One region of the Stenotrophomonas aracearum genome, then DNA from elsewhere that is predicted to be linked to it. Evidence: riboswitches for the same ligand, from Rfam matches in the RefSeq annotation. Region 1 holds a riboswitch; the other holds the start of a gene.
The links. Region 1 has a riboswitch for cobalamin ahead of btuB (TonB-dependent vitamin B12 receptor). Riboswitches for the same ligand answer to the same signal wherever they lie in the genome.
Positions count from the first base shown of each region.

Region 2: it holds a riboswitch for cobalamin, as region 1 does, so the genes downstream of both, metE (5-methyltetrahydropteroyltriglutamate--homocysteine S-methyltransferase) here and btuB (TonB-dependent vitamin B12 receptor) in region 1, are expected to answer to the same signal.

Region 1 covers NZ_CP115543.1:586,954-602,647, forward strand. Annotated here, with positions in the region: gene PDM28_RS02665 (class I SAM-dependent methyltransferase) at 1-820, shown strand, start outside; gene PDM28_RS02670 (pseudouridine synthase) at 817-1,521, shown strand; gene PDM28_RS02675 (HAD family hydrolase) at 1,518-2,198, shown strand; gene fabB (beta-ketoacyl-ACP synthase I) at 2,274-3,482, opposite strand; gene fabA (3-hydroxyacyl-[acyl-carrier-protein] dehydratase FabA) at 3,482-3,997, opposite strand; gene dinB (DNA polymerase IV) at 4,240-5,319, shown strand; gene PDM28_RS02695 (NAD(P)-dependent oxidoreductase) at 5,569-6,207, opposite strand; gene gph (phosphoglycolate phosphatase) at 6,337-6,987, shown strand; gene btuB (TonB-dependent vitamin B12 receptor) at 7,057-8,898, opposite strand; cobalamin riboswitch at 9,019-9,243, opposite strand; gene PDM28_RS02710 (histidine phosphatase family protein) at 9,326-9,904, shown strand; gene PDM28_RS02715 (TfoX/Sxy family protein) at 9,933-10,298, opposite strand; gene PDM28_RS02720 (GAF domain-containing protein) at 10,295-10,777, opposite strand; gene bioD (dethiobiotin synthase) at 10,874-11,557, shown strand; gene msrA (peptide-methionine (S)-S-oxide reductase MsrA) at 11,565-12,302, opposite strand; gene PDM28_RS02735 (cytochrome c biogenesis protein DipZ) at 12,317-14,089, opposite strand; gene msrB (peptide-methionine (R)-S-oxide reductase MsrB) at 14,126-14,665, opposite strand; gene PDM28_RS02745 (response regulator transcription factor) at 14,813-15,535, shown strand; gene PDM28_RS02750 (sensor histidine kinase) at 15,532-15,694, shown strand, end outside.
Region 2 covers NZ_CP115543.1:335,195-350,888, reverse strand. Annotated here, with positions in the region: gene PDM28_RS01490 (DUF1365 domain-containing protein) at 1-321, opposite strand, end outside; gene PDM28_RS01485 (NAD(P)/FAD-dependent oxidoreductase) at 318-1,598, opposite strand; gene PDM28_RS01480 (acyl-CoA desaturase) at 1,600-2,559, opposite strand; gene PDM28_RS01475 (anti-sigma factor) at 2,653-3,426, opposite strand; gene PDM28_RS01470 (sigma-70 family RNA polymerase sigma factor) at 3,423-3,992, opposite strand; gene PDM28_RS01465 (hypothetical protein) at 4,063-4,842, opposite strand; gene pnuC (nicotinamide riboside transporter PnuC) at 5,034-5,630, shown strand; gene PDM28_RS01455 (AAA family ATPase) at 5,623-6,702, shown strand; gene PDM28_RS01450 (bifunctional nicotinamide-nucleotide adenylyltransferase/Nudix hydroxylase) at 6,776-7,831, shown strand; gene PDM28_RS01445 (nicotinate phosphoribosyltransferase) at 7,897-9,321, shown strand; cobalamin riboswitch at 9,354-9,587, shown strand; gene metE (5-methyltetrahydropteroyltriglutamate--homocysteine S-methyltransferase) at 9,799-12,096, shown strand; gene PDM28_RS01435 (nicotinamidase) at 12,159-12,785, shown strand; gene PDM28_RS01430 (hypothetical protein) at 13,295-13,465, shown strand; gene PDM28_RS01425 (LysE family translocator) at 13,673-14,311, opposite strand; gene purU (formyltetrahydrofolate deformylase) at 14,427-15,278, opposite strand; gene PDM28_RS01415 (NADH:flavin oxidoreductase/NADH oxidase) at 15,389-15,694, opposite strand, start outside.

The sequences.
Region 1 (15,694 bases):
GCGCCAGCGCGAGGAAGCCCGCGCCCTGTTTGCCCGGGCCCTGGCCCTGGCCGCCCCGGGCGGCATCGTGGTGGCCTGCCAGCACAACAACGAAGGCGCGCGCTCTGGCGAAGGCGACCTGCAGCAGCTGGCCGGGCTGGGCGGCAAGATGACCAAGAACCACTGCCGGGTTTACTGGACCGCGCCGCTCAACGGCCAGCACGACGCCGCGCTGGCCCAGCGCTGGGCCGCGCTGGACGCGCCGCGCGCGATCCTGAGCGGGCGCTTCCAGAGCCGCCCCGGCATCTTTGCCTGGGACCGGATCGACCCGGCGTCCGCCCTGCTGGTGGAGCAGCTGCCGGCCGATCTGGCCGGGCGCGGCGCCGACCTCGGCGCGGGTTACGGCTACCTCTCCACCGAGGTGCTGCAGCGCTGCCCGCAGGTGACCGGACTGGACCTGTTCGAGGCCGAAGGCCGCGCGCTGGCGCTTGCCCGGGAGAACCTCGAGAAGCTGGCCTCGCCGGCCAAGCTCGGCTTCCACTGGCATGACGTCACCGCTGGCGTGCAGGGCCAGTACGACTTCATCGTGACCAACCCGCCGTTCCACACCCCATCGCGTGGCGACCGCCCGGACATCGGCCGTCGCTTCATTGCCGTGGCCGCCGAGGCGCTGCGCCCGGGCGGGCGAATGTGGCTGGTGGCCAACCGCCACCTGCCGTACGAGCAGATCCTCAATGAAAGCTTCGGCGACGTGCGCGTCGCCGCCGAGCGCGATGGCTTCAAGCTGATCGAAGCGACCAAGGCCAAGGCGGCTCCGGTCCGCAGCGGGAAGCGCGCATGAAGCTGGTGAAGCTGCTGGCCAACCTCGGCTATGGCAGCCGCAAGCAGGTCCAGCTGATGTTCCGCGAAGGCCTGGTGACCGACGCCGAAGGCGAGGTGCTGTATGCCGACGACCAGGTCGAGCACGCCGCGATCCGCGTTGAAGGCGAGCCGCTGGACCCGCCGGCGGGGCTGACCCTGATGCTGCACAAGCCGCGCGACTACACCTGTTCGACCAAGGACAAGGGCCGGCTGATCTACGACCTGCTGCCGCCGCGTTACCGCGAGCGCTCGCCGCTGCTGTCGTCGGTGGGCCGGCTGGACCGCGACACCAGCGGGCTGCTGCTGATGACCGACGACGGCGCGTTGCTGCACCGGATCGTCTCGCCCAAATCGCGCCTGGACAAGGCCTACCAGGTGACCCTGGCGCAGGACCTGCACGGCGACGAGGCCGCGCGCTTCGCCAGCGGCAGCTTGATGTTGCAATCAGACGACAAGCCGCTGCTGCCGGCCGAGCTGCATGTGCGTTCGCCGCGCGAAGCCGAGCTGGTCCTGCACGAAGGTCGCTACCACCAGGCACGGCGCATGTTCGCCGCGGTGGGCAACCACGTGCAGGCGCTGCACCGCAGCCGCATTGGCGGGCTGTCGCTGGGCGACCTGCCGGAAGGCGAGTGGCGCATCCTCGATGCGGCCGACCTGGAAACGCTGTTCAACGTGCCATGACCCTGATCGCCGCGCTGCCGTTCCTGCCCGAGGCGGTCATCTTCGACATGGATGGCCTGATGATCGACAGCGAGCGGGTGTCCATCGCCTGCTGGTCGCAGGCGGCGCAGGAGCTGCAGCTGCCGTTCGCGGATGACTTCTGGCTGGGGCTGGTCGGGCTGGGCGACCGCGACTGCGAACAGCTGCTGCTGCAGCACATCAGCGCCGACCAGGTGGCCGCGTTGTACGCGCGCTGCCACGACCTGTACGAAGCGCGCACCCAGCAGGGCCTGCCGCTGCGCCCGGGCATCATGGAGCTCCTGCAGCTGCTGCAGGCGCACGGCATTCCGCGCGCGGTGGCCACCTCCACCCGGCAGCCGCGCGCCAACCGCAAGCTGGCTGCGGCCGGCCTGCTGCCGTACTTCGACCACGTGGTCACCAGCGATCAGGTCGCCCACCCCAAGCCGGCGCCGGACATCTACCTGCTGGCCGCGCACAAGCTGGGCAAGGACCCCGCGCGCTGCCTGGCGCTGGAAGACTCCCCGGCCGGTACCCGCGCCGCGCTCGCGGCCGGCATGACCGCGATCCAGGTGCCCGACCTGGTGCACCCCGACGAAGCGCTGCGTGCCCTCGGCCACCGCATCGTCGATTCCCTGCACGACGCCCACGCATTGCTGCTGCCGCTGTTGTCGCGCTGAGTCGCATGCACAGAGATGCACACACAAAAAACCCGGCACATGGCCGGGTTTTCTGTTCACGCGGAACGTCGGCCATTACACCCGGCCAAACACCAGCGCCGCATTGGTGCCGCCAAAGCCGAAGCTGTTGGACATCACCGTGTTCAACTGCACGTCCTGGCTCTCGCGCACGATCGGGAACCCTTCCACCGCCGGGTCCAGCTCACCGATGTTGGCCGAACCGGCCATGAAGCCGTCGCGCATCATCAGCAGGCAGTAGATCGCTTCATGTACGCTTGCCGCGCCCAGCGAGTGGCCTGACAGCGCCTTGGTCGAGGACAGCGGCGGAATCGATTCGCCGAACACTTCGCGCACCGCCTTCAGCTCGGTGACGTCGCCCAGCGGGGTCGAGGTGCCGTGCGTGTTGAGGTAGTCGATCGGACCGCTCACATCCTTCATCGCCATGTGCATGCAGCGCACCGCGCCCTCACCGGACGGGGCGACCATGTCGGCACCGTCGGAGGTCACGCCGTAGCCGATCAGCTCGGCGTAAATGCGCGCGCCACGGGCAACAGCGTGGTCGTAGTCCTCCAGCACCAGCATGCCGCCGCCACCGGCGATGACGAAGCCGTCGCGGTCCTTGTCGTACGGGCGCGAGGCAGTAGCCGGGGTCTCATTGAAGCGGGTCGACAGCGCGCCCATCGCATCGAACATCACGCTCATCGACCAGTGCAGGTCTTCACCGCCACCGGCGAACATCACGTCCTGCGCGCCATGACGGATCAGGTCCGCGGCGGCGCCGATGCAATGTGCCGAGGTCGCGCACGCGGCCGACAGCGAATAGCTCAGGCCCTTGATCTGGAATGCGGTGGCCAGGCAGGCCGACACGGTCGAGCACATCGTACGCGGCACCATGTACGGGCCGACCTTGCGCACGCCACGCGCGCGCAGGATGTCGGCCGACTCCACCTGCCACTGGCTGGAACCGCCGCCGGAACCGGCGATCAGCCCGGTGCGCGGATTCACCACCTGCGACTCGTCCAGGCCGGCGTCGGCGATGGCGTCGCGCATGGCGATGTAGGCGTAGGCCGAGGCATCGCTCATGAAGCGCTTCAGCTTGCGGTCGATCTGCGCGTCCAGGTCCAGCTCGACGTTGCCGCCGACGTGGCTGCGCAGTCCGGCTTCGGCATGGTCGGGCAGGTTGCGGATGCCGGGACGGCCTTCACGCAGTGCGGCGGACACGGTGTCCAGATCGTTGCCCAGGCACGAGGTGATGCCCATTCCGGTAATGACGACACGACGCATCAGAAGTTCTCGGTGGAAGTGAACAGACCTACGCGGAGGTCCTTTGCGGTATAGATTTCGCGGCCATCGACCAGCATGCGCGCATCGGACTGCGCCATGACCAGCTTGCGGTTGATGACGCGGGTGATGTCGATTTCGTAGGTGACGAGCTTGGCGTCCGGCAGCACCTGGCCGGTGAACTTCACTTCACCGCAACCCAGTGCGCGGCCACGGCCAGGTGCGCCCAGCCAGGTGAGGTAGAAGCCGGTGAGCTGCCACATCGCGTCCAGGCCCAGGCAGCCGGGCATCACCGGGTCGCCGATGAAATGGCAGCCGAAGAACCACAGGTCGGGGCGGATATCCAGCTCAGCACGCACGTAGCCCTTGCCGTGTGGACCGCCTTCATCGCGGATGTCGGTGATGCGGTCGAACATCAGCATCGGATCGTTGGGCAGGCGACCGCTGCCCGGCCCGAACAGTTCGCCACGGGCACTGGCCAGCAGCTGTTCGCGCGAGAACGCGTGGAGACGAGTCATGGAAAACGCAATCCTGAGGAAGGTGACATCGGGTTGGCGCCGGCCCGGAGGCGGCTGTTGGTTGCCAATGAAAGTGCCCAAGAGTGCAGCGTATTTTTCATTCAATCAAACGTTTTAACCGTACGCCGGCGTAGTGTTTTCAGCTTGAAAAACGCATGTTGTTGTTATGAAAAGACCATACCCAGGCGTGTGGCTGTAATCTGTTCATATCTTTCTTCCGCCCTGGGCCTTGAGCCACCGCCGTGTCCGCACAACGCAAGATCATCCACGTCGACATGGACGCGTTCTACGCCTCGGTGGAGCAGCGCGACGATCCGTCGCTGCGCGGCAGGCCGGTGGTGGTGGCGTGGAAGGGGGCGCGCTCGGTGGTCTGCGCAGCGTCCTACGAGGCGCGCGTGTTCGGGATCCGCTCGGCGATGCCCGCGCTGCGCGCCGAGCGGCTGTGCCCGGACGCGGTGTTCGTGCCACCCGATTTCGTGCGCTACAAGGCGGTGTCGCGCCAGGTGCGCGAGATCTTCCTGCGCCACACCGACCTGGTGGAGCCGCTGTCGCTGGACGAGGCCTACCTGGACGTGACCGTGCACAAGGGCGGCATGACCGTGGCCACCGAGATCGCCCAGCAGATCCGCGCGCAGATACGTGAAGAGACCCAGCTGACCGCGTCGGCAGGCATCGCGCCGAACAAGTTCCTGGCCAAGATCGCCTCGGATTGGCGCAAGCCGGACGGCCAGTTCGTGGTGCCGCCGCACCGGATCGAGCAGTTCCTCACCCCACTGCCTGTGAAGCGCGTGCCGGGCGTGGGCAAGGTGATGGAGGGCAAGCTGGCCGAGCTTGGCATCGTCACCGTCGGCGACCTGCGCGCGCTGCCGCTGGAGCTGCTGGAAGCGCGCTTCGGCAGCTATGGCGGCAGCCTGTATCGGCGCGCGCGCGGCATCGACGAGCGGCCGGTGGAGCCGGACCAGCAGGTGCAGTCGATTTCCTCTGAAGACACCTTCGCCGAGGATCTGCCGCTGGAGGCGCTGGAACCGGCCATCGTGGAACTGGCGGGCAAGACTTGGCAGGCCACGCGCAAGACCGAGCGGGTGGGGCACACGGTGGTGCTGAAGTTGAAGACCTCGCAGTTCCGCATCATCACCCGCAGCTTCACCCCGGAGTCGCCGCCGGAAACGCTGGAAGAGCTGCGCGACATCGCGCTGGCACTGCGCGCGCGGGTAGACCTGCCGGCGGAGACGCGCTATCGCCTGGTGGGCGTGGGGTTGGGGGGATTCCGCGAACGTGAAGGGGTGACGCAGCTCGGATTGTTCGATCCGCTGAACGGGTGACCGTGGGCGTGCTTGTCGGGTGGGTGCTGCTTCGATCCGGGGTCATGCCTTCGCCGGTGTGATCAGCGTTATCGGCGGTCGATTGGGACGCGACCCTACCGGGGAAATCCCGCTGCGTCCGAACGACCGCGCGCGCTCAGCGCAGGCGAAAAACTGCCGGTAGGGTCGCACCCCAGTCGACCGCCGATGGCAGGGCAACGCGCGGTAGGGCATGACCCCCAATCGAGTCCGCACGTCGCCCCACCGACCTCAATACGCCACGGTCGCCACCTGCTTCACATACTGCGGCGACTCGATCTCGCTGACGAACGCATCGGCGTAGTCCGCGTAACTGATCCGGCTGTGCCCATCGGCGCCGACCAGGAACTGCTTGGCCTGCGTGCGGAACCCACCCTTCTGCGGCCCCGGGCCGATTTCGGCGGCCGGCGAATAGAACGTCCAATCCAGGTCGTCCACCTTCTGCAGCAGGTTGAACGCTTCACGCGCGGCCAGCGCCACCGGCTTGTACGCGTCCGGGAAGCCCTCGGTGTCCACCAGCTGCACGCCGGGGGCGACTTCCAGGGTGCCGGCGCCGCCGACCATCAGGAAGCGCGGCACGCCAGCCTGGCGGGCGGCCTTGACCAGTTCCGCGGTGACCGTGGTGACCGCGGAGGGTTCGTCGCCCGGCCGCGGGCCGAACGCGCTGGCTAGGACGTCATGGCCAGCGATGGCGGCCGCCAGGGCGTCGGTGTCGTCCAGCGCGGCCACGGCCAGCTGCGCGCCGTCCAGTTCGGCAGGGAGGTCCGTCTTACGGCGCACGATGGCGGTGACCTGATGGCCGCGGGCCAGGGCCTGGCGGGTGATTTCACGGCCGATGTTGCCGGTGGCACCAACGAGGGCAATCTTCATGGGGCGACGTCCGTAGCGGGGAGGAAAGCCAGCTTATGCCTCGGCAATCGGGGAAACACCACCGGCAGTGGTCCGATTCGTTGCACGGGTGCGCACTTACAATGGGGATTCCCCACGCAAGGCTCCCCCGTGTCCTATCCCTATCCGCTGGTCATCTTCGACCTCGATGGCACGCTGGTCGACAGCGCCGCCGATATCGCCGAAGCGCTCAACCGCACCCTGGAAGACTGGCAACTGCCGCGCGTGCCCGAAGCCACCGTTCTGACCTGGATCGGCGACGGCGTGCGCCGGCTGGTGGAACAGGCCTTCACCGCTGCCCACAGCGACATCGACCTTGCGAAGGTGATGCCCGGATTCATGCGCCACTACGAGGCCTGCCTGCTGCGCAGCCCGCGCCTGTTCGATGGGGTGGTGCCGGCGCTGCAGGCATTGCAGGCACGCAACGTTCCGCTGGCGATCTGCACCAACAAACCGGTGGCCATGGTCGGCCCGCTGCTCGCGCACCTGGGCGTGCAGGACTATTTCGCGAAGGTGCTCGGCGGCGACTCGCTGCCCGAACGCAAACCCAGTGGCGAACCGCTGCGGCACATCGCGGCCGCGTTCGATGTCGCGCCCGAAGCGGCGCTGATGGTCGGCGACTCGATCACCGATTACCGCGCCGCCGTGGATGCACGCATGCCGGTAGCGCTGGTGCGCTACGGCTATCCGCGCGGCCTGGACCTGGAAAATGTAGAAGCAGTAGCGGTGATGGACAACCTGCAGGAACTGCTGGATCTGTAGTGCCGGCCGCTGGCCGGCAACCCGCAACCTCTGGCCGGCACCTCTCGATGCCGGCCATCCCAAACCGCCTTACTTCGGCTGGTACCGCACGCTCAACCGGTACTCACGCCCCGGCTGGTTGAACCACGCCACGGTCTCGTACTCGCGGTCGAACAGATTGCTCACCCGACCCAGCACCGACCAGTCGCGGCTGATCGCATACTCCAGGCGCAGGTCCACCGTGCCATAGCCCGCCAGCCGCACCGTATTGTCGGCATTGTCATACCGCTTGCCCGAACCGGTCGCGGTGACACCGGCGCGGAAGTCGCCGAAGCGGCGGTCGATATCCAGCCGCGCGGTGTCCTGCGCGCGGCGCGCCAGCCAGTTGTCGAATTGTGCGCTGCCGTCGGTGCGGTTGCGCGGATCGGTATGGCTCAGCTGCGCATTGAAATCGAACCCGGCCACCGTGATGAAGCCGGTCAACTCGGCGCCCCGGATGCGCGCCTTCTCCACCTGCGACATCATGAAGGTGGTGGCGTCATAGGTGATCAGGTCGTCGATGCGGGTTTCATACACATCCAACCCCCAACGCCAGCCGTCGCCCTGCTGCGCAACGCCGAGGTTGGCGCTCTTCGACTTCTCCGGGTCCAGCTCCGGCACACCGCTCCACGGGTCGTACAGGTCGCTGAAGGTCGGCGCCTTGAACGCGGTACCGTAGCTTGCGTTCAAACGGAAGCCGCGCGCCAGGTCCATGCCCCAGCCCAGGCTGCCGGTGGTGTGGTTGCCGAACTGCTCGTTGTCGTCGTTGCGCAGGCTGGCCTGCAGCTGGTGCGCACCGAAACGGCCCTGGTACTGCACGAACACGCCGGTGTTGTCGCGGCTGTCGACCAGATACCCCGCGCTGCTGCCGTCCAGGTTGTCCTGGCTCCAATCCACGCCGGCGCTGAGCAGCTGGCCCTCGGCGAAACCGACATCGGCCTGCACCGACGCACTGTCGCGGTGGGTCTGCGCCGCACCCAGCCAGGTGCTGTCGTTGTAGTTGTCCGACTCGTTGTCGGCGCGGCCGACGTTGGCGGTCAGCGTGAAGCGCTCGCTCGGCGTATAGCGGACCTTGCCGCCGAGCACCTGCTGCAGCGTTTCAGAGTAGTTGTAGTACCCGTCGTAATGGTTCTCGCCTTCGGCGCGCAGCGCGGTGCCTTCCACCTGCAGCGTGTCGGTCAGCGAGTAGCCGCCGCGCAGGCTCATCGACAGGTTGCGGTAGCCGTCGCGGTCGGGCTCGTCGGCACCACAGCCGGCGAAGGTGGCTGCATCGCCACGGCAGGCATTGATGCCGTCGGTGTGCTGGTAGGCGATGTCGGTGCCGAACCAGCCGCGCGCGCCGGTGCCGCCGAAGCCGCCGCTGGCTTCACGCAGGCCGTTGCTGCCACCGCCCAGCTGCAGGTGCGGCGCAAAGTCGCCGGCATTGCGGCGGGTGAAGATCTGGATCACGCCACCGATGGCGTCGGCGCCATACAGGCTGGACTGCGGGCCGCGCACGATCTCCACGCGTTCGATCTGCGCCAGCGGCAGGTCCTGCAGCATGGCCAGGCCAAGGTCGCCGGTGTTGATGCGCACGCCGTCGACCAGCACCAGGGTATGGGCCGAGTTGGTGCCGCGCAGGAACAGCGAGCTCTGCTTGCCCAGCCCACCGCTGTTGTTGAGGTTGATGCCGGCACGGCCGCGCAGCAGGTCCTGCAGCGACGGCGCCTGGCTGCGCTCGATCTCGGCACGGTCGATCACCTGCGCCGGCGAGATGCTGTCGTGCAGGGCGATCGGGGTACGCGTAGCGGTGACCAGGATCGGGTCCAGTACGGCGGCATCGTCCTGGGCGGCCGCCAGCAGCGGCAGCGCCGTCAGTACGGCAAGGGAAAGCGTTTGGATCTGCAGCTTCATCGTTGACTCCATGCACCGCGCACGCCCGCGCGGCAAGATTGGGGGTGGTGGTCAACGGAAGACGCGCGACGGTGGGCAGCGCGCACGGCACTGCTTGCCGCCGCCATGCCCGCCGCATCGCAACCAGTCGTCTTCCAGGCCGGTCTCCGGGCTCGCGGGCCGATGGCGGACCATCGCACCAGGCGCCTTCCCATGCACGAGCACAGTGGCGTATTGCCTGGTGTTCCACGCTTACCGTTGCGGGGGCAGCGCCGGAGTGGCGGCAGGCTGGACCTGTTGCGTCACCGGCTTCCCGTTTCAACCTGCCGGCATGCGCCGCAGGTCACCTGAAAGTGCGCGCAGTGTAGAGCAAACCTTTGCGCCCGGCCCAGTGCAGCGGCGCGACCGGTTAGAATGCGCCTCGCTTTTTGCAGGGGGTGCCGCACCAATGATCCTGGACCTGATCCGGCACGCCGCCACCGGTCGTGACGACCATCTGGACGGACGCACCGATCCTGCGCTGGAAACCGGCAGCACCGACGCGCTGTGCGAGCGCTATGCCGACCTCGCATGGGAGCGGGTGCTGTGCTCGCCGCGTCAGCGCGCCGTGGGCACCGCCGAGGCCCTGGCAGGGCCGCGTGGCCTGGACGTGGAGCCAGACGAGGAATGGGAAGAACTGGATTTCGGCGACTGGGATGGGCAACCGCTCGACGCACTGCCGATGCAGGCGCTGTCGGCCTTCCATCTGGACCCGCATGCCAACCCGCCGCCGCACGGCGAAAGCTGGGGCCATTTCGAGCGCCGCATCGCGCGTGCGCTGCACCGCCTGCTGGACGAACCGGACCCGGTACCAACCGTGGTGGTCAGCCATGGCGGCCCGTTGCGCATGGTGCTCTCGCAGGTCTGCGGCCTGCCGATGGCGATGTGCTGGGGCTTGCGCATCGACCACGGCACCCGCGTGCGGCTGCGCATCGAACGCGACGGCGACGACCTGTGGGGCGAGTTACTCGAGCTGCAACAACCGTAGCGACTCGCCACGCGTGTCCCACGCAACATCAACCCCGTTCGTCGTCCTCTGAAGCAAACGACGCATCATCCCCATCATCATCACTGACCACGGTCCGCTCATACACCGGCCCGGACGCCGGCGGCGCCTTCTTCAGCGGGTTGTCGGCAATGATCGCCTCATACTCCGCCACCAGCGCAGTACGCCGCGCTTCCGGCAACTCCTGCCAATGGCAGTCCTGCAACGCCCCTTCCAGCGAATACAACAGGTTGAGGCTGGGCTTGAACCCCGCGCGACGAACCTTCACGAACGCGCCCACCGCACCGCTGGCGGCCAGGTCCTCGGCCGTGCGCAGACCGACCTGGCGCAGCCAGGCGGCGCTCTTGGGGCCGATGTTGCGCAGCTTCGCGCTCATCCCAGCGCCTCGACGAACACCGCGGCAATCGCTTCCAGCCCTGCCTGGTCGTCCGCGTCGAAGCGCGACAGCACCGGGCTGTCCAGGTCGAACACGCCGACCAGGGTGTCGCCCTTGAACAGCGGCACCACCAGTTCCGAGCGCGAGGCCGAATCGCAGGCGATGTGGCCCGGGAACGCATCCACGTCCTCGATGCGCTGGGTCACCCGCTGCGTCGCCGCCGCCCCGCACACGCCCTTGCTGAGCGGAATGCGCACGCAGGCCGGCAAGCCCTGGAACGGGCCAACCACCAGCTCGGTGCCGTCGTAGAAGTAGAAACCCACCCAGTTCAGCTGCGGCAGGGCGTGGTAGACCAGCGCTGACAGGTTGGCGGCATTGGCGATGCGGTCGCGTTCCCCGTGCACCAGGGCGCGGGCCTGGGCCAGCAGCTGGCCGTACTGTTCCGGCTTGCTGCCGGTGAGCGTGGTGGTATCGAACATGCCCGCAGTCTAGCAAGCGGGGCCCGGGACCGGGCCGCCGGGCGCGGAACGCTGCGGTGCCGGTGATAATGCAGGCCCCTGTTCATCGGCCTGGCCATGTCCCCGTCCGCGCTCCCGCCTGCCTTTTACGTCACCGGCACCGATACCGGCATCGGCAAGACCTTCAGCAGCTGCGCCCTGCTGCACGCCCTGCGCCAGCGCGGGCACCGCGCGGTGGGCATGAAGCCGGTCGCCAGCGGCTGTGAAGACACCGCTGAAGGCCTGCGCAACGAAGACGCCACCGCACTGTTCGCCGCCAGCCTGCCGACCCCGGCCTACGCCGACCTCAATCCCTACGCACTGCCGCTGCCTCTGGCTCCCGAGCTGGCCGCCGCCGCGGCCGGGGTCACCCTGTCGCTGGCGCCGATCGAGGCCGCCTTCGCGCGGCTGCGCGCCCAGGCCGACACGGTGGTGGTGGAAGGCGTGGGCGGCTGGCTGGCGCCGCTCTCTACCACGCTGGACCAGTCGCACCTGGTGCACGCGCTGCAGCTGCCGGTGGTGATGGTGGTGGGCCTGCGCCTGGGCTGCCTGAACCATGCGCGGCTGACCGCGCAGGCCATCGCCGCCAGCGGCGCGACCTGCATCGGCTGGATCGCCAACGAGGTCGACCCGCAGATGGAACGCATCGACGACAACGTAGGCCTGCTGCGCGCGCGCCTGCCGCTGCCGTTCTGGGGCCGCCTGCCGTACGCGCCGGGCGCGGACCCGGCGCAGCTGGCCTGCCACCTGCTGACCAGCTGAGCCGCTTTCAGCGCACCGACAGCGTCGATACCAGGCGCGGCTTCTCGCGGTACAGCTGCGGGTACATGCGCTGCAGCGCCGCCACCTTGGGCTGGTCGTTGATGCGGATGTACAGGGATTCCGGGTGCAGGGTGAGGTAGTTCTGGTGGTAGCCCTCAGCCGCCTGGAACGGCTTGCCGCCATCCACCGTGGTCACCACCGGCGCCGCATACGCGCGTGCCTGCTGCAGCTGCGCGATATACGCCTTGGTGGCATCGCGCTGCGCGGCATCGTCGGCATACACCGCCGAGCGGTACTGGGTGCCACGGTCCGGGCCCTGGCGGTTGAGCTGGGTGGGGTCGTGCACCACCGAGAAGAACACCTGCATCAGTTGGCCATAGCTCACCTGGCTGGGGTCGTAGGTGACCTGCACCGCCTCGGCATGACCGGTACCGCCGCCGCTGACCCGCGCATAGTTGGCGTCGGCGCGACTGCCGCCGATGTAGCCGGAGACCGCGTTGTCCACGCCCTTGATGTGCTGGAAAACGCCCTGCACGCCCCAGAAGCAGCCGCCGGCGAACACTACTTGGGCACGTTTGCCCGGCAGCTTCAGATCGGCCGCGCCGCTCGGCGCCGGCACCGCCACCACCTTTTCGGCGCCCGCGGCATACGCAGGACGATCCAGGCTCAACACGGCGGTGACAGTAAGTGTGGCGATCACGGCGGCGATGCCACCGGCCACCAGTTTGTCTACGGAAAGTCGCATGGGTCTCTCCCGGTTCAACCGAAGGTAAAGGCGTAGGCGTGCACGCCGGGGTCAAGGAACTCGATCTCGAAAGTGCGTTTGCCGACATCGCCGTCCTGGCGGATCAACTGGTACAGGCGGTGTTCCTTCACCACGCCGCCGCCATCGGCATCGACGTCGCCACCGGCGGCCGCCCCCGGCGCCTGGCCATCCACGCGCACCCGGAAGCGCACTGCCTTGCCGTCCTCGCCGGGCGCCAGCACCAGGTGCAGGTCACGCGCGTGGAAGCGGAATGCGATGCGGCCGCCGGCGCGCTGCAGCTGCGCATCCTCGTCGCCCACCGTCCAGTTCCCGGCCAGCGCCCACTGGTTCAGCGCCAGCGACGGCGGCACCACGTAATCAGCGGGCTGGTCGTTGCGCTGCCCACCGGGCGAAGCGAAGTTCTCCGCACGTCCATGGCCCAGGTAGGTCTCCGGCGATTTCAGGTTACGCATGTCGGCCTGCCGCTCCACGCCTTCGCGCGGGGCTGCGGCCGCCATGGCCATGGCCTGCGCCGGTTCGTCGGGCAGGGTGGCGCCGTTCTCGCGCAGCAGCTGGCGGATGATCTGCTCGGACTGTTTGTAGTTGCCTTCGCCGAAATGGTGCGCGCGGATCTGGCCCTTGCCGTCGATGAAGTAGTGCGCCGGCCAGTAGCGGTTGTTGAAACCGCGCCAGATCGCGAAATCGTTGTCGATCGCTACCGGGTAGGTGATCTTCAACTCGTCCACCGCGCCCATCACGTTGCGCAGGTTGCGTTCGAAGGCGAACTCCGGCGCGTGCACGCCGATCACCACCAGGCCCTGGTCGCGGTAGCGCTGCTCCCACTCGCGCACGTAGGGCAGGGCGCGCAGGCAGTTGATGCAGGAATAGGTCCAGAAATCGACCAGCACCACCTTGCCACGCAGACCTTCGGCGCTCAGCGGCGGGCTGTTGAGCCAGCCGGTGGCACCGGCCAGCGAGGGCAGCGTACCTTCCACCGGCAGCGGTGCATTGGCGTCGGCCGCGCGCATCATCATCGCCGGGCCGGCCTGCGGGGTCTGGCCGGGCAGGGTGTCGAGCAGGCCCTGCTCCAGCTTCGCGGTGCTGACCGTGGAAAGACGGGTCAACACGCCGGTATCCCAGCCCATCGCGATGGCCACCACCGCCAGCAATGCGGCCACACCCAGCCCGCGGCGGATCCACTCACCGGCGCCCAGGCGCTGCTTGAGCGCGGTGAACACCCGCCCACCGATCCAGATCGCCAGCGCCAGCGAGGTCGCCGCGCCCAGCGCGTAGGCCAGCAGCAGGCCGCTGGTGCCCACGCTGGCGCCCTGCAGCGCCGCGCCGGTCAGGATCAGGCCGAGGATGGGCCCGGCGCACGGCGCCCACAGCAGCCCGGTGGCCACGCCGATCAGTAGGGAGGTGCCCACCCCGCCACGACCGGCGTCGCTGGCCTTGTCGGCCGAAGCGCTCAGGCGCGCGCCCAGCCGCTGGAACGGGGAGAGCATGCGGTCGGCCAGGGTGGGCCACAGCAGCGCCAGCGCGAACAGCGCCATCACCACCAGCGCGATCCAGCGCCCCACCTGGTTGGCCTGCGCCACCCACTGGCTGCCCACCGCCGCCAGGCTGGCCACCACCGCGAACATCAGCGCCATGCCGACCAGCAGCGGCAACCCGCTGCGCAGGAACGGCCGGTCCGAGCGCGCGAACACGAACGGCAGCACCGGCAGGATGCACGGGCTGAGGATGGTCAATACGCCGCCAAGATAGGCCAGTACAAGCAGGATCATCAGTGAGTCCCTGTAAACGGATGGATCGCGGATTCGTTACGTGCGGTTCGGTATCCGCACGCGTGTCTCGTCGTCAGCGGCGACGAAGTTCATCGCCACGCCGTTCATGCAGTAGCGCAGGCCGGTCGGGCGCGGGCCGTCGTCGAATACATGGCCCAGGTGCCCACCACAGCGCCGGCAGTGCGCCTCCACCCGGACCATGCCCAGCGTGGTGTCGCGGTCCTCGGCCACCGCGTTGTGCAGCGGCGCCCAGAAGCTCGGCCAGCCGGTGCCGCTGTCGAACTTGGTGGAGGAGGAGAACAGCGCCAGCCCGCATCCGGCACAGGCGAACGTACCGCGCCGGTGTTCCTTGTTGAGCGGGCTGCTGAAGGGGCGCTCGGTGCTCTGCCGGCGCAGCACCGAATACTGCGCAGGCGTGAGCTGCTCGCGCCATTGCGCGTCGGTGCGCATCACTTCAAAGCGGCGCGAGGCCACCGGAGCGGCCGGGGCGCTGGCGCTGCAGGCGGTGAGCCCGAACAGCCCGGCGGCGGCGCCCAGGGCGCCCATGCCAAGCACTCTGCGACGGGTGAACTGCATGGCCGATCTCCAGCTCTGGATACGATGGGGCCATGCTGCGCCCCGGCCGATCAACGAATCCTCACGCATGGTTAAATTTTCCGTGACACATTCAGGTCCGGATCCGACCACAATGCGGCTACCTTCCCGCCACTCCCCCGCGTGCCGATGAGCAGTGCAAAACAGGTCCTGATCGTCGAGGACGATGTCCACATCGCCAACCTGCTGCGCATGCACCTGCGCGACGAGGGCTATGAGGTCACCCACGCCGCCACCGGCGACGAGGGCCTGGCCCTGCTCGAAGCGCAGCCGTGGAGCGCGCTGGTGCTGGACCTGATGCTGCCCGGCGTGGACGGGCTGGAGATCTGCCGGCGCGCACGCGGCATGGCCCGCTACACCCCGATCATCATCACCAGCGCCCGCGCCAGCGAAGTGCACCGCATCCTCGGCCTGGAGCTGGGCGCGGACGACTACCTGGCCAAGCCGTTCTCGATGCTGGAACTGGTGGCGCGGGTGAAGGCGCTGCTGCGCCGGGTCGAGGCGATGGCGCAGAACGCGCGCATCGACGCCGGTGAACTGGCGGTGGCCGGGCTGCGCATCGACCCGGTTGCGCGCACCGCGCAGGTCGAAGGCCGCGCGCTGGAGCTGACCCCGCGCGAATTCGACCTGCTGTACTTCTTCGCCCGCCATCCCGGCCAGGTGTTTTCGCGCATGGACCTGCTCAACCAGGTCTGGGGCTACCAGCACGACGGCTACGAGCACACCGTCAACACCCACATCAACCGGCTGCGCAACAAGATCGAACGCGACCCGGCCTCGCCGCAGCGCATCCAGACGGTATGGGGTCGCGGCTACAAGCTGGTCGACGGCAGCGAGGCGGCGTCGGCATGATCCGCCTGAGTCTTTCCCAGCGCCTGTCGGTGGCGTTCTTCGCGCTGCTGCTGGTGTGCTGCGGTGCGCTGATGGCGATCCAGATGCGCAGCACCCGCGTGCATGAGCAGGAAACCGTGCAGCGGCTTTCGCGCGGGCTGGCCGAACACATCGCACGCA
Region 2 (15,694 bases), 250 kb from region 1:
GCTGACCGGGTTGAACACGTGCCCGCCATAACGCAGGTGGGTCAGCAGCCGGATCGGGCCGACCGGTGCGCGGCCCAGTGCTTCGGTGATGCGGCCACGTACCGCTTCGGCCAGCGGCTGGGCGGGGTCGCCCAGGTAATCGCTGCGGCGAAACTCGGCCAGGTTGCGGCGTCCGACCGACCAGAACCAGCGGCGGTTGAACACCGCATCGATCTCATCGAGGTCCAGCAACAGCTGCGCCACCGGGTAGTCGAACGCGTGCGCTTGCGGCGCGTGCCGACGGTGCTGCATGCGACCACGGTAGATGGCGCTTGCGGTCATGCGGGCATGCCCTGCGACAGCGGCCAGTAGGCTTCGGCTTCGAGCAGGTGCAACGCGTCCGCCACCCGGCACGCGCTGCGGATGCCATCTTCGTGGAAGCCCCAGCCCCAGTACGCCCCGGCGAACCAGGTCCGCCGCCGGCCCTGCACTTCAGACCAGCGCGCCTGTGCACGCACCATTTCATGGTCGTGTACCGGGTGGGCGTAGTGCAGGGTGCGCAGGATCTTGTCCGGCGCGATCGCCTCGGTACGGTTGAGCGTCACCACCAGCGGGCTGGGGGTGTCGATACCCTGCAGCGCGTTCATGTAGTAGCTGACAGAACACGGTGCCATCGGATCGCGCGGCACATGCGCATTCCAGGCGGCCCAGGCCTTGCGATTGCGGGGCAGCAGGGAGGCGTCGGTATGCAGCACCACTTCGTTGGGCTGGTAGCGGATCGCGCTGAGCACGCTGCGCTCGATGGGGTCGGCGTCGGACAGCAGCGCCAGCGCCTGGTCGCTGTGGCAGGCGAGCACCATCTGGTCGAAACCTTCCAGGCCTTCGGCGGTGAGCACGCGTACCCCGTGCTCGTGGCGCTCCACCCCCAGCACGCGGGTTTCCAGCCGCTCACGCACGCGCCAGCGCCGACGAATCGCGTCCACATAGCGCGCCGAGCCGCCGGTGACCACGCGCCATTCCGGACGACCGCTGACCTGCAGCATCTGGTGGTTGGCCATGAACTGCACCAGGTAGCGCGCGGGGAAATGCGCCAGGCTGGCGATCGGCGCGGACCACAGTGCCGAGGCCATCGGCAGCAGGTGCTCCTGGATGAAGGCACCACCGTAGCGGCCGGCGTCGAGGAACTCCCCCAGCGAAGGCCCTTCGTCGCCGCTGAGCAGCAGCTTCGGCGCCTCGCGATAGAAGCGGCGCAGGTCGCGCAGCATGCCCCAGAAGCGCGGCGAGGCCAGGTTGCGGCGCTGGCAGAACAGCGTGTCCATGGAGGTCGCGCTGTACTCCAAGCCGCTGCGTTCGCTGTGCACCGAGAAGCTCATCGTGGTGGGCTGCGAGGCCACGCCCAGCTCCTTGAACAATCCGGTCAGCAGCGGGTAGTGCAACGGGTTGAACACGATGAAGCCGGTGTCCACCGACTGCAGGCGGCCGTCCACCTGCACCAGATGGGTGTGGGTGTGGCCGCCGAGGTAATCGTTGGCTTCGAACAGCGTTACTTCATGGCGCTTGCCCAGCCACCATGCGCTGGCCAGCCCTGCAATGCCTGAACCGATCACGGCTATGCGCATGTCAGTGCTCCGCCTTGGCCAGCACCCACGCCGGCACCGGTTTGAGGTCGCTCACCAGGCGCAACGCAGACATCGCGCGCAACCCGTACCAGGTGATGTCCACTTCCCACCAATAGAAGCCCTGCCGTGCAGTGCCCGGGAAGAAGTGGTGATTGTTGTGCCAGCCTTCGCCGAAGGTGAGCAGGGCCAGCCACAGGTTGTTGCGGCTGTCGTCGCCGGTAGCGAAACGGCGCCGTCCGAAGCGATGGGCCAGCGAGTTGATGGTCACGGTGGCGTGGAACAGCACCACGGTGGAGATGAAGAAACCCCAGACCAGCATCTGGCCGCCGCTGGTGCCCAGCCCGGGAGCCATGCGCTCAAGCAACGCACCCAACCCGAACAATCCCGCGGCCAGCGCTACCGGCACCAGCGTGTCGAAGCGGTCCAGCCAGCGCAGTTCCGGGTAGCGCACCAGGTCGGGAATGCGTGCCCAGTCGGTATGGAAGCCTTCGGCGGTGAGGAACCAGCCCATGTGGCTCCACCAGAAGCCGTGCACGGTGGGCGAATGCGGGTCGGCCGCGGTTTCGGTGTGGCGGTGGTGGTTGCGGTGGTGCGCGGCCCACCACAGCGGACCGCGCTGCACGCTGGAGGCGCCGATCACCGCGAACACGAACTGCACCACGCGCGAGGTGCGGAAGGTGCGGTGGGCGAAGTAGCGGTGGTAGAACGCGGTGATGGCGAACATGCGCACCGCATACAGCGCCAGCGCCACGCCCACCGCCACCCAGGACACCCCCACCCAGATCACCGCCAGGCAGGCCAGGTGCATGGCCACGAACGGGATCGCCCGCAGCCAGTCCACGCGGTTGCCGCCAGTGCCCGCCACCGGTTGCTCCGCGCCGGTATCGAACCAGCGCAGCACGGTGGCCCAGCGGCCGCGCGGCGCGCAGGCGGGGATCTCGGGGGTGGAACGGGACTGCATGTCGCGCGTCTCCTGACGGGTTCATCAGGAGATACGCAGGCCCGCCGCGTTTGGATGCACCCCTTCCGAAATTAAATCCGGAAGGGGTGGGGCTTACAGGTTGGCGATATCGCCCTTGGCGATGATCGGACCGGTCGGAATGCCCTGCGGCGCGCCGCCTGCCGGTTCCAGCGTGATCGCCAGCGTCGAGCCGTTCACCAGAACATCACGCAGCGCCTCGGGCACCGCCACAGTGTGGGCGCGGTTGATCGAGACCAGACCCAGCGAGCGCGGCGTACCGCCGGCCGGGATCAGCCACAGCTCGGGCGCGCGCCCTGCCGCGTCGGCCGCGGCCGGTACCGGCACCATCAGCACCTTGCCCTGCGCTTTGTCGACCGAGGCCAGCCAGCCGGGCGTGCCGTCGTCGTGCAGCAGCGGAGTGACCGGCTTGGTCGCCTGCTCCGGCTCGGCCGGGGTCGGTGCCGGGGTGACGGCGACCGGGGTAACCGGTGCGGGTTCCTGCAGCGGCTGACGGTTGAACACCGCTACCAGCGCCAGGGCGGCGGCCAGGGCGGTCATGCCCTGCCAGAACCCGGTGCGCTGCCACAGCTTGGGAGCGACTACCGCTGCCGGCCAGCCCAGCGCGGTGCGGATGCGCGGCCATACATGCGCAGGCACTGCTTCGCTGCCAATCGAATCCAGCAGCGGCGCCAGCCGGTTCTGCCACTGATCGACCAGGCGGGCAAAGCCCGGGTCCTGGGCGATGCGCTGTTCCAGCTGGCGGCGCTCGGCGGCGTCCTGCACGCCCAGCACATACTCGCCCGCCAGGATGTCGGCGCTGGGCGGCTGTTCGTCGTCGAATTCGTCGTGAAGGTCGCGGATGTTCATCGTTCCAGGCACACCCGCAGTTGGCCAAGGCCGCGCCGGATCCAGCTCTTCACCGAACCCAGCGGCGAACCGATGCGACGGGCCAGCTCTTCATAGCTGGAGCCGTCCAGGAACGCCGCGCGGATCAGCGCGCGGCGCTTGCTCTCAAGGGTTTCCAGGCACTGCGCCAGGCGCGCGCGGTCGGACGACTGCTCGGCGGCCTGCGGTGGCTGGGCATCGCCGTCGGGCAGGTCATCGATCACCGAGAGGTCGTCCATCGCGCGCGGCGGCGCCGCGCGCAGGCGGTCGATCGCGCGGTGGCGGGCGGTCATGGAGAGCCAGGTCATGGCCGAAGCCTTGGCAGGATCGAACTGCCCTGCCTTGTTCCAGACCGAGGTGAAGACCTCCTGCAGCACGTCTTCAGCGTCGTTGCGGTCGCGCAGCAGCTGCAGGCAGATCGCGAACAGTCGACCGGAAGCGAGCTGGTAGACCTGCTCGAAGGCGTGGCGGTCGCCGCTGGCCACCTGCACCAGCAGCCCGTTGAGGCGTGCCGCTGCGGCGGTATCGGAAGCATCCAACTCAGGCATCGAGAACTCGGTGTCGGCAAGGCGCGTGCCTGCATGGTCGTTGCTCTTTTGACTGGCTGCAAGAGGGTATTCAGCTGTCGCATATCTTCACCAGATCCTGCCCCCTGGCCGTGGCAAGCTCGGCCGCAGTGGCGGCCGCAGGCGCACTGGGGAACTCCACGCGCACCTGCGGATAGCGGCCCTTGGCGTCGCGCACGTTGCCGGTGCCGGTGAACTGCAGCAGGCGCTGGTCCGCGTTGGCGTAGACCAGAGTCACTGCTGGCACTGCGAAGCCGAACCATGCGTCCAGTTTCATCTGTAGTTGCTGCGCCGGTTGGCCCTGCCAGGTGGTTGCGCCGGTGCGCTGCAGCTTCAGCGGCACCAAGCGTTGGCGGCTGGGCAGAACGAACTGGAACGCCACCGGCTTGCCGTCGCGCAGCGCCGCCCAATGGCCGCGTACCGCCGCATCGAAGCCCGCGTCGACCACGGCATCGGGTGGGACGGTCAGCGTGCGGCTGACCGGTGCAGCGGTGGCGGAGCTGCGCAGGTACACCGTGCGCGACGCACCACTGCCGCGCACGCCTTCCTGATACCCGTCACGACCATCTTCCAGGCTGAAGTCCGGCGTCTGCGCGCTCCCCTGCGGGGTCATCCACTTGCGCGCGAACGGCCGCCCATCGGCGCAGCGGTACAGTACCAGCCGCGACTGCGCGTTGGGCGGGCCCTGCAGCCAATGGGTTTCGCGATAAAGCAGCGTGTTCCCCTCGGCAGAGAACGCGCGCCCTTCCTGGCGCTGGACGGGTTCGGCACCGGCCAATAGCGGACACAGCAGCAGTAGCAGCCCGGCAGGAACGATGAATGAGCGGCGCATGCCCGTTTCCAGAGGGAGGTCGTGGAGAGATACGGGGGAAGTGGCGCGGCGGATGCAGTGGCCGGGTAGACTCTCCCGGCCCCCCGCGATCCAAGAGATCTGATGCCGCCGTTCTACGTGTTCCAGTACCGTTCGCGAGCACCGAGCAGTTTGACTGCGCTCGACGCTGTAGATCTTCTGGGAGCCTTGGCGTGACCACGGCCCTGGAAATCGCCGCCAACGTTACCGTGGCCGCGTCCATCCTGCTTGCCGGCCGCAACAGCGTCCACACCTGGTGGACGGGCATCATCGGCTGCAGCCTGTTTGCCTTGGTGTTCTACGAAGCCCGGCTGTACGCCGACGTGGTGCTGCAGGGCGTGTTCGTGGTCACCAGCGTGATCGGCTGGTGGCAGTGGCTGCGCGGCGGTCATGGGCATGCCTTGCCCATCACCAACGTTCGCTTGCCGACCCTCGCCTGGATACTGCCGGCAGCGGTGCTGGCAAGCATCGGCTACGGGTTGCTGCTGCATACCTGGACCGATGCCTACGCGCCGTTCCTGGATTCAGCGATCCTCGTGCTCAGCGTTGTCGCGCAGTTGTTGATGATGCGCCGCAAGCTGCACTCATGGTGGTTCTGGTTGATGGTCAACAGCGTTGCCGTGCCGCTATACGCCAGCCGCGGACTGCACCTTACCGCGTTGCTCTACGTGGTTTTCTGGATCAATGCAGTAGTGTCACTGCGACACTGGCCGCGGTTGATGCGCGAACAATCCGCACCGGCTGAAGGGGGCGTCGGCGCACATGACTGAGCGCTTCGGCACGGGACTGGTGGTTGGCAAGTTCAGCCCGTTGCATCGGGGCCACCAGGCACTGATCGACCATGCCGTGGCACGCTGCGAGCGTGTGCTGGTGCTGAGCTGGAGCGAGCCGGAGTTCGACGGCTGCCACGCCGCACAGCGTGATGCGTGGCTCCACGCGCTTTACCCCACTCTTGAGCGGCTGGTGCTGGACGATGCACGACTGGCCGCCGAGTGCCTGCGGCGCAACCTGCCAGTGCGCAGATTGCCCACGAACCTGGACGATGACGCGGCGCAGCGCGCGTTCGTGGCGTGGGTGTGCATCGCCCTATGGGGCCAGCGGGTGGATGCGGTGTTTACCAGCGAGTCGTACGGCGACGGCTTTGCAGCGGCCCTGCAGGAGGCGTTCAGTGCCGAGGCCGGCGCGCACTGGCCCGTGGCGCACGTGTGCCTGGACCTGGCACGTTGCCTCATTCCTGTCTCGGGCACGGCGCTGCGGCGCGATCCGCATGCATTGCGCGGATTTCTCGATCCTCGGGTGTACGCAGGTTTCGTCGGCAGGATTGGCCTGCTGGGTGGTGAATCCACCGGCAAGAGCACGCTTGCCGCTGCATTGGCAGCGCATCTGCAGACGCAGTGGGTACCGGAGTTCGGACGCGAGCATTGGGAGGCACGCCAGGGCGCGCTGGGTTACGACGACCTGCTGCACATCGCCGAAGTGCAGGTAGCCCGCGAAGACGTGATGGCCTGCCAAGCCAACCGCTGGCTTGTATGCGACACCACCCCGCTGACCACACTCCTCTATTGCGAGGACATGTTCGGTCGCGCCGAGCCGGCATTGCACGCCCACGCACAGCGGCGCTACGACATGCTGTTCCTGTGCGCGGCTGACTTCCCGTTCGTGCAGGACGGCACCCGCCGCGACGAAAGCTTCAGGCTGGCGCAACAACGCGCCTACGTGGCGGCGCTGTCGGCACTGAGAATGCCGTTCACCATCCTGGTGGGTCCGGTTGAAGCGCGCGTGTCGCAGGTGGTCCAGGCACTGGATGGGCACGATGGCCCGCGACAGCGAGCCCGGGCTTGACGGCCTGAACAGGAGGCGTAGCATCTATTGCAAGCCAAGGGACAGACCCGCGGCAGCCACAACGACATGAGGGATTCTCATGGAATACGACTATCTCGTCTTCATTGGGCGTTTCGAGCCCTTCCACAACGGCCATGCCGCTGTTGCCCGCCTGGCCCTGAGCCGGGCCCGCAAGCTGATCTTCCTGGTCGGTTCTGCCGATACCCCTCGCAGTCTCCGCAATCCCTGGACCGTGGCCGAACGCGCCGTAATGATCCAGGCCGCCCTTGAGGGCGATGCAGCCCGGCTGATCATCCGCCCGCTCCGCGATCACCTGTACAACGAGGCGCACTGGATTGCCGGCGTACAGCGGGCCGTGGCCGACGCACTGCGTGCCGACGGTGCGACGGCGGACGCCAAGGTGGGGCTGGTGGGCATGGACAAGGATGCCTCGAGCTACTACCTGCGCGAGTTCCCGCAATGGCCGCTGGTGGATGTGCAGCACACCGAGACGTTGTCGGCCACGGAACTGCGCCGCTACCTGTTCGAGTCCGGTGACCTGGACTTCCACGGCGCACTGCTGATGTTGCGCGGCAATGTCCCCGCGCCCGTGTACGAAATGCTGGAAGCCTTCCGGAAGAGCGCTCCGGCGTACGGCCAGCTGGTGGCCGAGTACCGTTTCATCGAGCAGTACCGGGCCGCCTGGAAGGATGCGCCTTATGCGCCTACCTTCGTCACTACCGATGCGGTGGTCGTGCACTCCGGCCACGTTCTGCTGGTACGTCGTCGCTCGGAACCGGGCAAGGGACTGTGGGCCCTGCCGGGCGGGTTCGTGGGCCAGCAACAGACGTTGCTCGACAGCTGCCTGCGTGAGCTGCGCGAAGAGACCCGTCTGAAGATCCCGCTGCCGGTGCTGAAGGGCTCGTTGAAGGGCCAACAGGTCTTCGACCATCCCGACCGCAGCCAGCGTGGCCGCACCATCACCCACGCCTTCCACTTCGAGTTTGCCGCCGGTGAACTACCGCCCGTGCGTGGTTGCGATGACGCCGACAAGGCGCGCTGGATCCCGGTAAGCGAGGCGCTGGACATGGGCCCGCAGCTGTACGAAGACCACCTGCACATTCTGGAGTTCTTCCTGGGCCGGGGCTGAGCCCGACCCGTTCCATCGCCCGCGGATAGACCGCAGGCGCCACCCGACGCGAAGGAGCTTCCGTCATGCATTACCTCGATAATCTTCTCCTCAACACCGACAGCTACAAGGCCAGCCATTGGCTGCAGTACCCGCCGGGAACCGATGCCACCTTTTTCTACGTGGAATCGCGCGGCGGCCTTTACGACCGCACGGTCTTCTTCGGCCTGCAGGCGATCCTGAAACAGTACCTGTCCAAGCCGATCACCCACGCCGAGGTCGACGCGGCGCGTGATCTCTTCCTTGCCCATGGCCTTCCCTTCAACGAGGAAGGCTGGCGCTACATCGTCGACCAGCACCACGGTCTCATGCCGATCCGCATCCGGGCCGTACCGGAAGGCACCGTGGTTCCGGTGCACAACGCCCTGATGACCATCGAATCGACGGACCCGCAGGCGTTCTGGGTGCCGTCGTACCTGGAAACGATGCTGCTTCGCATCTGGTACCCGGTAACGGTGGCAACCACCAGCTGGCATGCCAAGCAGACCATCCGCCGCTTCCTGGACCTTACCAGTGACGATCCGGAGGGCCAGTTGCCATTCAAGCTGCACGATTTCGGTAGTCGTGGCGTTTCGAGTGTCGAATCCGCCGCCATCGGTGGTGCAGCGCACCTGGTGAACTTCCTGGGTACCGACACCGTGTCGGCCCTGCTGTTCGCCAAGGCGTTCTATCACGAGACCATGGCGGGGTACTCCATCCCCGCCGCCGAGCACAGCACGATCACCAGCTGGGGCCGCGAGAAAGAGGTGGAGGCATACCGCAACATGCTGGCGAAGTTCGCCAAGCCGGGTGCGCTGGTCGCGGTGGTATCGGACAGCTACGACATCTACAACGCCATCCGCCAGCACTGGGGCAGCACCCTGCGCCAGCAGGTGATCGATTCGGGGGCAACGGTAGTGATCCGCCCGGATTCAGGCGATCCAGTTACCGTCGTCCTGCAGTGCCTGGAACTGCTGGACGAGGCGTTCGGGCACACGATGAGCGCAAAGGGCTACAGGGTGCTGAACCATGTGCGGGTGATCCAGGGCGACGGTGTGAACCCGGACAGCATCCGCGCAATCCTGGAGCACATCACCGCGGCCGGGTACGCGGCCGACAACGTTGCCTTCGGCATGGGCGGTGCGCTGCTGCAGCGGCTGGACCGTGACACACAGAAGTTCGCGCTGAAGTGCTCGGCCGCCCGTGTGGACGGTCGCTGGATCGACGTCTACAAGGATCCGGTGACCGATAGCGGCAAGCAGAGCAAGCGTGGCCGCCTGCGTCTGCTGCGCCACCGCGAGTACGGCCAGTTCCGCACGGTATCGGTGCCAGCCGAGGCGGACGCGACCGAGGAGGTCGGCCTGCCGCTGGGCTTCGAAGACGCGATGGTCACGGTCTGGGAGAACGGCCGTTTGATCCAGGATGACAACCTCGCCGCGATCCGCCATCGGGCCGATGTCGCTCGTCTCTGACAGCCAGCCCTTGACCCCATCCCCCAATCGGCCTACCTTGTGCTCGCCGAAGGTATCCATCTCTTCATGCAGATGAAGGGATGGGTTTAAACGGGAATCCGGTGACGGTGCCTTGCGCACCCATTCCGGAGCTGCCCCGCAGCGGTGAATGGAAACGACACCTGCCAACAGCACTGGGCTTTGCGGCCTGGGAAGCGGCAGAGAGTAGGTGGGCGTTCGCGCCCGTGTCCATCAGCCCGAATACCGGCCCCGGCCGGAGGACACGACCGTCCTCTGATTCGACCTGGAACGTCCGCGGGGAGGTTGCCGGGGCCTGACGCCTTGCACAGTGCAGGGCGCTGCCCCCGTGCGTCCGCTTCGTGGCATCCGGTTCGCCCGCGGGGGCGAAGGTCGCTGGCGGGGCGGGCACGGCAGCAATGGCGTGCGGGCCGCGCAGTTCCTTCGTTCCTCAATGCCTACGCAATGAGGATACGTTTCATGACCACTGTTACCAATCTGGGCTTCCCCCGCATCGGCGCCAAACGCGAGCTCAAGCGCGCGCTGGAAGCGTTCTGGTCGGGCCAAAGCAGCGCCACTTCTCTGCTGGACACCGCCGCCGGCCTGCGGGCCACGCACTGGCAGCTGCAACGCGATGCCGGGGTGGATGTTCCGCCCAGCAACGACTTCAGCCTGTACGACCAGGTACTGGATGCCGCCTTCCTGTTCGATGCCATTCCGGCCCGCTACCGCGCACTGGCCGACGCCGACCCGCTCACCGGCTACTTCGCTATGGCGCGGGGGCTGCAGCGCGAAGGCGTGGACCTGCATGCGCTGGAAATGACCAAGTGGTTCGACACCAACTACCACTACCTGGTGCCCGAACTGCAGGCCGGCCAGGGCTTCGCGCTGCGCGGCGACAAGCCGCTGGCCGAGTACCGCCAGGCCAAGGCGCTGGGCATTGAAACCCGTCCCGTGCTGATTGGCCCGGTGACGTTCCTGCTGCTGTCCAAGACCGTGGATGGCAGCCCGTCGTTGGACCTGCTGGATGCGCTGCTGCCGGTGTACGTGGAATTGCTGGGCCAGCTGCAGGCGGCCGGTGCGCAGTGGGTGCAGCTGGACGAGCCAGCGCTGGTACAGGACCTCAGCCCGGAAGCCCGCGCCGCGTTCACCCACGCCTATGCAGTGCTGGCCCAAACCGCACGCCCCAAGGTGCTGGTGGCCACCTACTTCGGCGCGCTGGACGACAACCTGGAACTGGCTGCTTCGCTGCCGGTGAATGGCCTGCACGTGGACCTGGTGCGCGCGCCGGAACAACTGGATGCGGTGATCAAGGCGCTGCCGGCGGGCCGCGTGCTTTCCGCGGGCCTGGTCAATGGCCGCAACATCTGGCGCACCCATCTGGACAATGCGCTGGTGCTGGCGCGTTACGCGCATGGCCAGCTGGGCAGCGACTGCCTGTGGCTGGCGCCTTCGTGTTCGCTGCTGCACACCCCGGTGGACCTGGACCACGAAAAGAAGCTGGACGACGAACTGCGTGGCTGGCTGGCGTTCTCGAAGCAGAAGCTGGGCGAGCTGCGCGTGCTGGCCGACGCCATCGATGCGCCGGCACGCGCCGAAGCTGCATTGGCCTCCTCGCGCGAGCGCATTGAATCGCGCCGCCGGTCGCCGCGCGTGCACAACCCCGCCGTGGCCGCGCGTCTCTCCGCGCTGACCGCAGCTGATGCGCAGCGCCATAGCCGCTATCCCCAGCGCCATCTGGCACAGGCTGCCGCACTCAAGCTGCCGCGCTACCCCACCACTACGATTGGCTCGTTCCCGCAGACGCAGGAAGTGCGCGAGGCGCGTGCGCGCAACAAGTCCGGCACGCTCTCCGACGCAGACTACGACGCCTTCCTCGCCACCCAGACCGAGCACTGCGTGCGCATCCAGGAGCAGATCGGGCTGGACGTGCTGGTGCATGGCGAATTCGAGCGCAACGACATGGTGGAGTACTTCGGCGAGCAGCTGGAAGGCTTCGCCTTCACCAAGAACGGCTGGGTGCAGAGCTATGGCTCGCGCTGCGTGAAGCCGCCGGTGATCTACGGCGACGTGAGCCGCCCGCAGCCGATGACGGTGCGTTGGTCGCAGTACGCACAGTCGCTGACCGACCGGCCGATGAAGGGCATGTTGACCGGCCCGGTGACGGTACTGCAGTGGTCGTTCGTGCGCGACGACCAGGCACGTGCCGATACCTGCCGGCAGATCGCGCTGGCACTTCGTGATGAGGTGCTGGACCTGGAAACGGCCGGCATCGGCGTGATCCAGATCGACGAACCGGCGATCCGCGAAGGTCTGCCGCTGCGTCGCGCACAATGGCGCGAGTACCTGGACTGGGCGGTGGAAGCCTTCCGGATCAGTGCGAGCGGCGTGCGTGACGCTACCCAGATCCACACCCACATGTGCTACTCCGAGTTCAACGACATCATCCACTCGGTGGCGGCGATGGACGCCGATGTGATCTCGATCGAGACCTCGCGCTCGCGGATGGAACTGCTGGATGCTTTCGTGAAGTTCCAGTACCCGAACGAGATCGGGCCGGGTATGTACGACATCCATTCCCCGCGCGTGCCGGACAAGGAAGAGATGCTCTCGCTACTGCGCAAGGCCGCCGAGGTGCTGCGACCGGAGCAGATCTGGGTGAACCCGGACTGCGGACTCAAGACCCGCGGCTGGAAGGAAACCCGGGCGGCGCTGGAAGCGCTGGTGGCTGCGGCGCGGCAGTTGCGGGATGAGACGGCGGACGCCAACGCGGCCTGACGCGGAATCCGGTTCAGGGGTGTCCGCTACACTGGGACACCCCTCTCCGCATGACGCCTGACATGAGCAAATTCCCCGCTGACGTTGCCCTGGTCGTGATCGATCTGCAGCCGGACTTCATGCCCGGCGGTGCGCTGCCCTGCGTGGACGGCGACGGGATCGTGCCGGGCATTGCGGCGTTGCTGTCCCAGCGCCAGTACCGCACGGTGGTGGCCACGCAGGACTGGCACCCGGCGGATCACGCCTCCTATGCCAGCCAGCAACCGGGCCAGCTGCCGTTCGAGACCATCCTGCTGCACGCGCAGCCGCAGACGCTGTGGCCGGACCACTGCGTGCAGGACACGCCGGGCGCGGTGTTGCACCCGGCGGTGGACTGGACGCCTGCGGACCTGATCCTGCGCAAGGGCACGCGGCGCGAGGTGGACTCGTACAGCGCGTTCCGCGAGAACCATGGGCCGGACGGTAACCGCCCGCCCACGGGTCTGGCCGGGTGGCTGCATGAGCGTGGCATCCGCGAGGTACATGTGTGTGGGTTGGCACGCGACTATTGCGTGCTGTGGAGTGCGCAGGATGCGGTGAAGTCCGGGTTCCGCGTGAAGTTCCTTTGGGACCTGACGCGGCCGGTGACCGAGGCCAATGATGGGATGGTCCGTGAGGCGCTGGCGAAGGCGAAGATCGCCATCGTTTGAGGGGCGCGTGTGATCCGGCGGCGCGTGGGACACGCATGGCGTGTCGCTACGCAGCTTCGCGCGCAAGCGTAGTGACACGCCACGCGTGTCATCGCGGACCCAAGCGGAAGCCAGCGCACGAACGGCCGTTAGCGACAGCGCTACATGAGCGCACATCAAAATTCTTCGACATTCCAACGGGCATTGAACCGTTGATTCTGCGACCTCTGTAGCACTAAAAATGCCGCGCCAGCCAATATCCGGCCCACTTGCGACGCCCATAGACGCGGCGTATCGATACACCGTTATCCTTAGGAAATGCCAACTTCTCTGTCATTGAGCAGCTGTGCATCGTGTTGGCTCGGGGTTTGATATCCCCTCGTTCGACTAATGAAAGTATGCAGTTCTGCGTCGGGTGGGTGGCGAATACAACACCCCGTGGGGAAATAAGTCACACCGTTGGTCGAACGGATATCAACCTCCCGACTCCCTCGTCGCCGACGAGGGAGTACTTCCAAGGGAGTACTCGCATGAGCAGTTCGAAGATGGAATCGTCCACCGACCCCAACCAGCAGGTCGGCATCGGCTGGCACCAGCCCAAGAGCATCCGCATTTCCGCCCTGCAACACCCGGCCGGCAACATCCTGCCACCTGGACTCTTCATTCCCCGCCTGCAGCTGTGCGGGGTCTGGCTTGAGTGACTGGGGCTGAAGGTGGGTCACCGTGTATGGGTGGAGACCTCACCCGGCCGCGTGACCCTGATACTGGACGAAACCCCAGTCCCCCTGCCCTACCGCTATCGCAAGCACGAGCCAAGGAAGAAGCGCTCACGCGAGGCGGATGAGGAACGGTAGAGCCGGGCCCTGCCCGGCTGGCCCCAGGTAGCGCCGGGCTCTGCCCGGCCGCTTCTACGCCATGAACACCAACCGCAGCGCGAACCCGATCAGCAGCACGCCCATTACGCGCTCGAACCAGTGGCTGGCACTCAGGAACTTCTGCCGCACTGCTGCGGTTGAGAATGCGACGCTGACCAGCACGAACCATGCGGCGTTGACCAGGCACATCCATGCGCCGTAGAGCAGCTGGATCGGCAACGGGGTTTGCGCGCTGACGATTGTCGTAAACACCGCGAGGAAGAACAGGGTCGCCTTTGGGTTCGTCGCGTTGGTCATGAATCCGATGACGAAGGCTTGTCTGGGGCTTTGCTGTGCTGCCTCGGGGTTGCCCTCGGTGACGACGCCACCGGCGCTGCCTGGCTTGCTGGCGAGGAACTTCACGCCGAGGTAGAAGATGTACGCCGCACCCAGCCATTTGGCAGTCGTCATCAGCCATGGGGTTGTGTGCAGCAGCGCGCCTACGCCGATCAGCGTGTAGATGACGTGCACCGAGATGCCTGCGCCGATGCCGAGGGAGGTGTAGATGCCGGCCTTGCGGCCGAAGCGGACGCTTTGGCGCACGGCTACGGCGAAGTCCGGGCCTGGGGCGACGACCGCGAGGAAGTGGATGACGGCGAGTGCGAGGAACTCTCCCCAGTAGGGTGATGACACGTGTTGCTCCGGGGTGCTGTCGGGGAACCTATTGTCGCTGAGGAGCCGGCCGGCGGCCGGCACTACGGGGTCACGCGCCGGTGTGTTTCCAGTGCCACGTGTCGGATGGAACCCGTTACCGGAACACTACCGTGCGGTGGCCGTTGAGGATGATGCGGTGCTCTACGTGGCGGCGGACGGCACGCGCGAGTACCTGCGATTCGGTGTCGCTGCCGAGGCGGACCAGATCGCGTGGGGTCATTGCGTGATCGACTCGTGCGACGTCCTGTTCGATGATCGGGCCTTCGTCGAGGTCGGAGGTGACGTAATGTGCCGTGGCGCCGATGATCTTGACCCCGCGTGCGTGCGCCTGGTGGTACGGCTGGGCGCCTTTGAAGCTGGGGAGGAAGCTGTGGTGGATGTTGATCGCGCGACCGGCCAACGCCTGGCACAGGCGCGGGGACAGGATCTGCATGTAGCGGGCCAGTACCACCAGGTCGATCTGCTCGCGTTCCACCAGATCGATGATCTGCTGTTCCTGCACCGCGCGGTTGTCGGCGTTCACCGGCAGGTGGTGGAACGGAATGCCGTAGGAACCCGCAAGGGCGCCGAAGTCTTCATGGTTGGAGGCGACGGCGGCGATGTCTACCTGCAGCTGGCGGCTGTGCGCGCGGAACAGCAGGTCGTTGAGGCAGTGCCCCTGCTTGCTGACGAGCACCAGCAGGCGGGCGCGGCGGCGGGCGTCGTGCAGTTGCCAGTCCATGTGGAAGTCGGTTGCCAGGCCTGCCATCCGGTTCTGGATGGTTTCGATGGGCTGGCCCGGGTCACGGTCGAAATGCACGCGCAGGAAGAACCGGCCGCTCTCGTCGTCACCGAACTGCTGCGCATCGAGGATGTTGCAGCCCTGCTCGAACAGCAGGCCGGAGACGCGGTAGACGATCCCGGTACGGTCCGGGCATGAGAGGGTGAGGATGGAATCGGGGCGCATGGGTCGAGTCTAGTGGACCCGCGCCGGAAGGAGCAGCGTTGCTGTCAGTTGAAACCTTCCTGCGTGCGCCCGGGCGCGCCCCACCAGCGGTGGGGCGTTACCGGTACGCGTTACGCGCCTGGCGCGTTGAACACGCCGCGTGCTTCGCGCGGTTCGCAGCGCAGGTACTGCGGGGCCGGGGTGACCGAATCGCCCAGGGCGGCGGCGGCGTGCCACGGCCAGCGCGGTTCGTAGAGGATGCCGCGCGCGAGCGCGATGGCATCTGCGTGGTTGTGGCGCAGGATCGATTCGGCTTGGGCCGGGTCGGTGATCAGGCCCACGGCGATCACCGGCATGCGGACCTTGGCCTTGAGCGCGGCGGCGAACTGCACCTGGTAGCCGGGTTCGAGCGTGATCTGCTGGCGCGGGTCGAGACC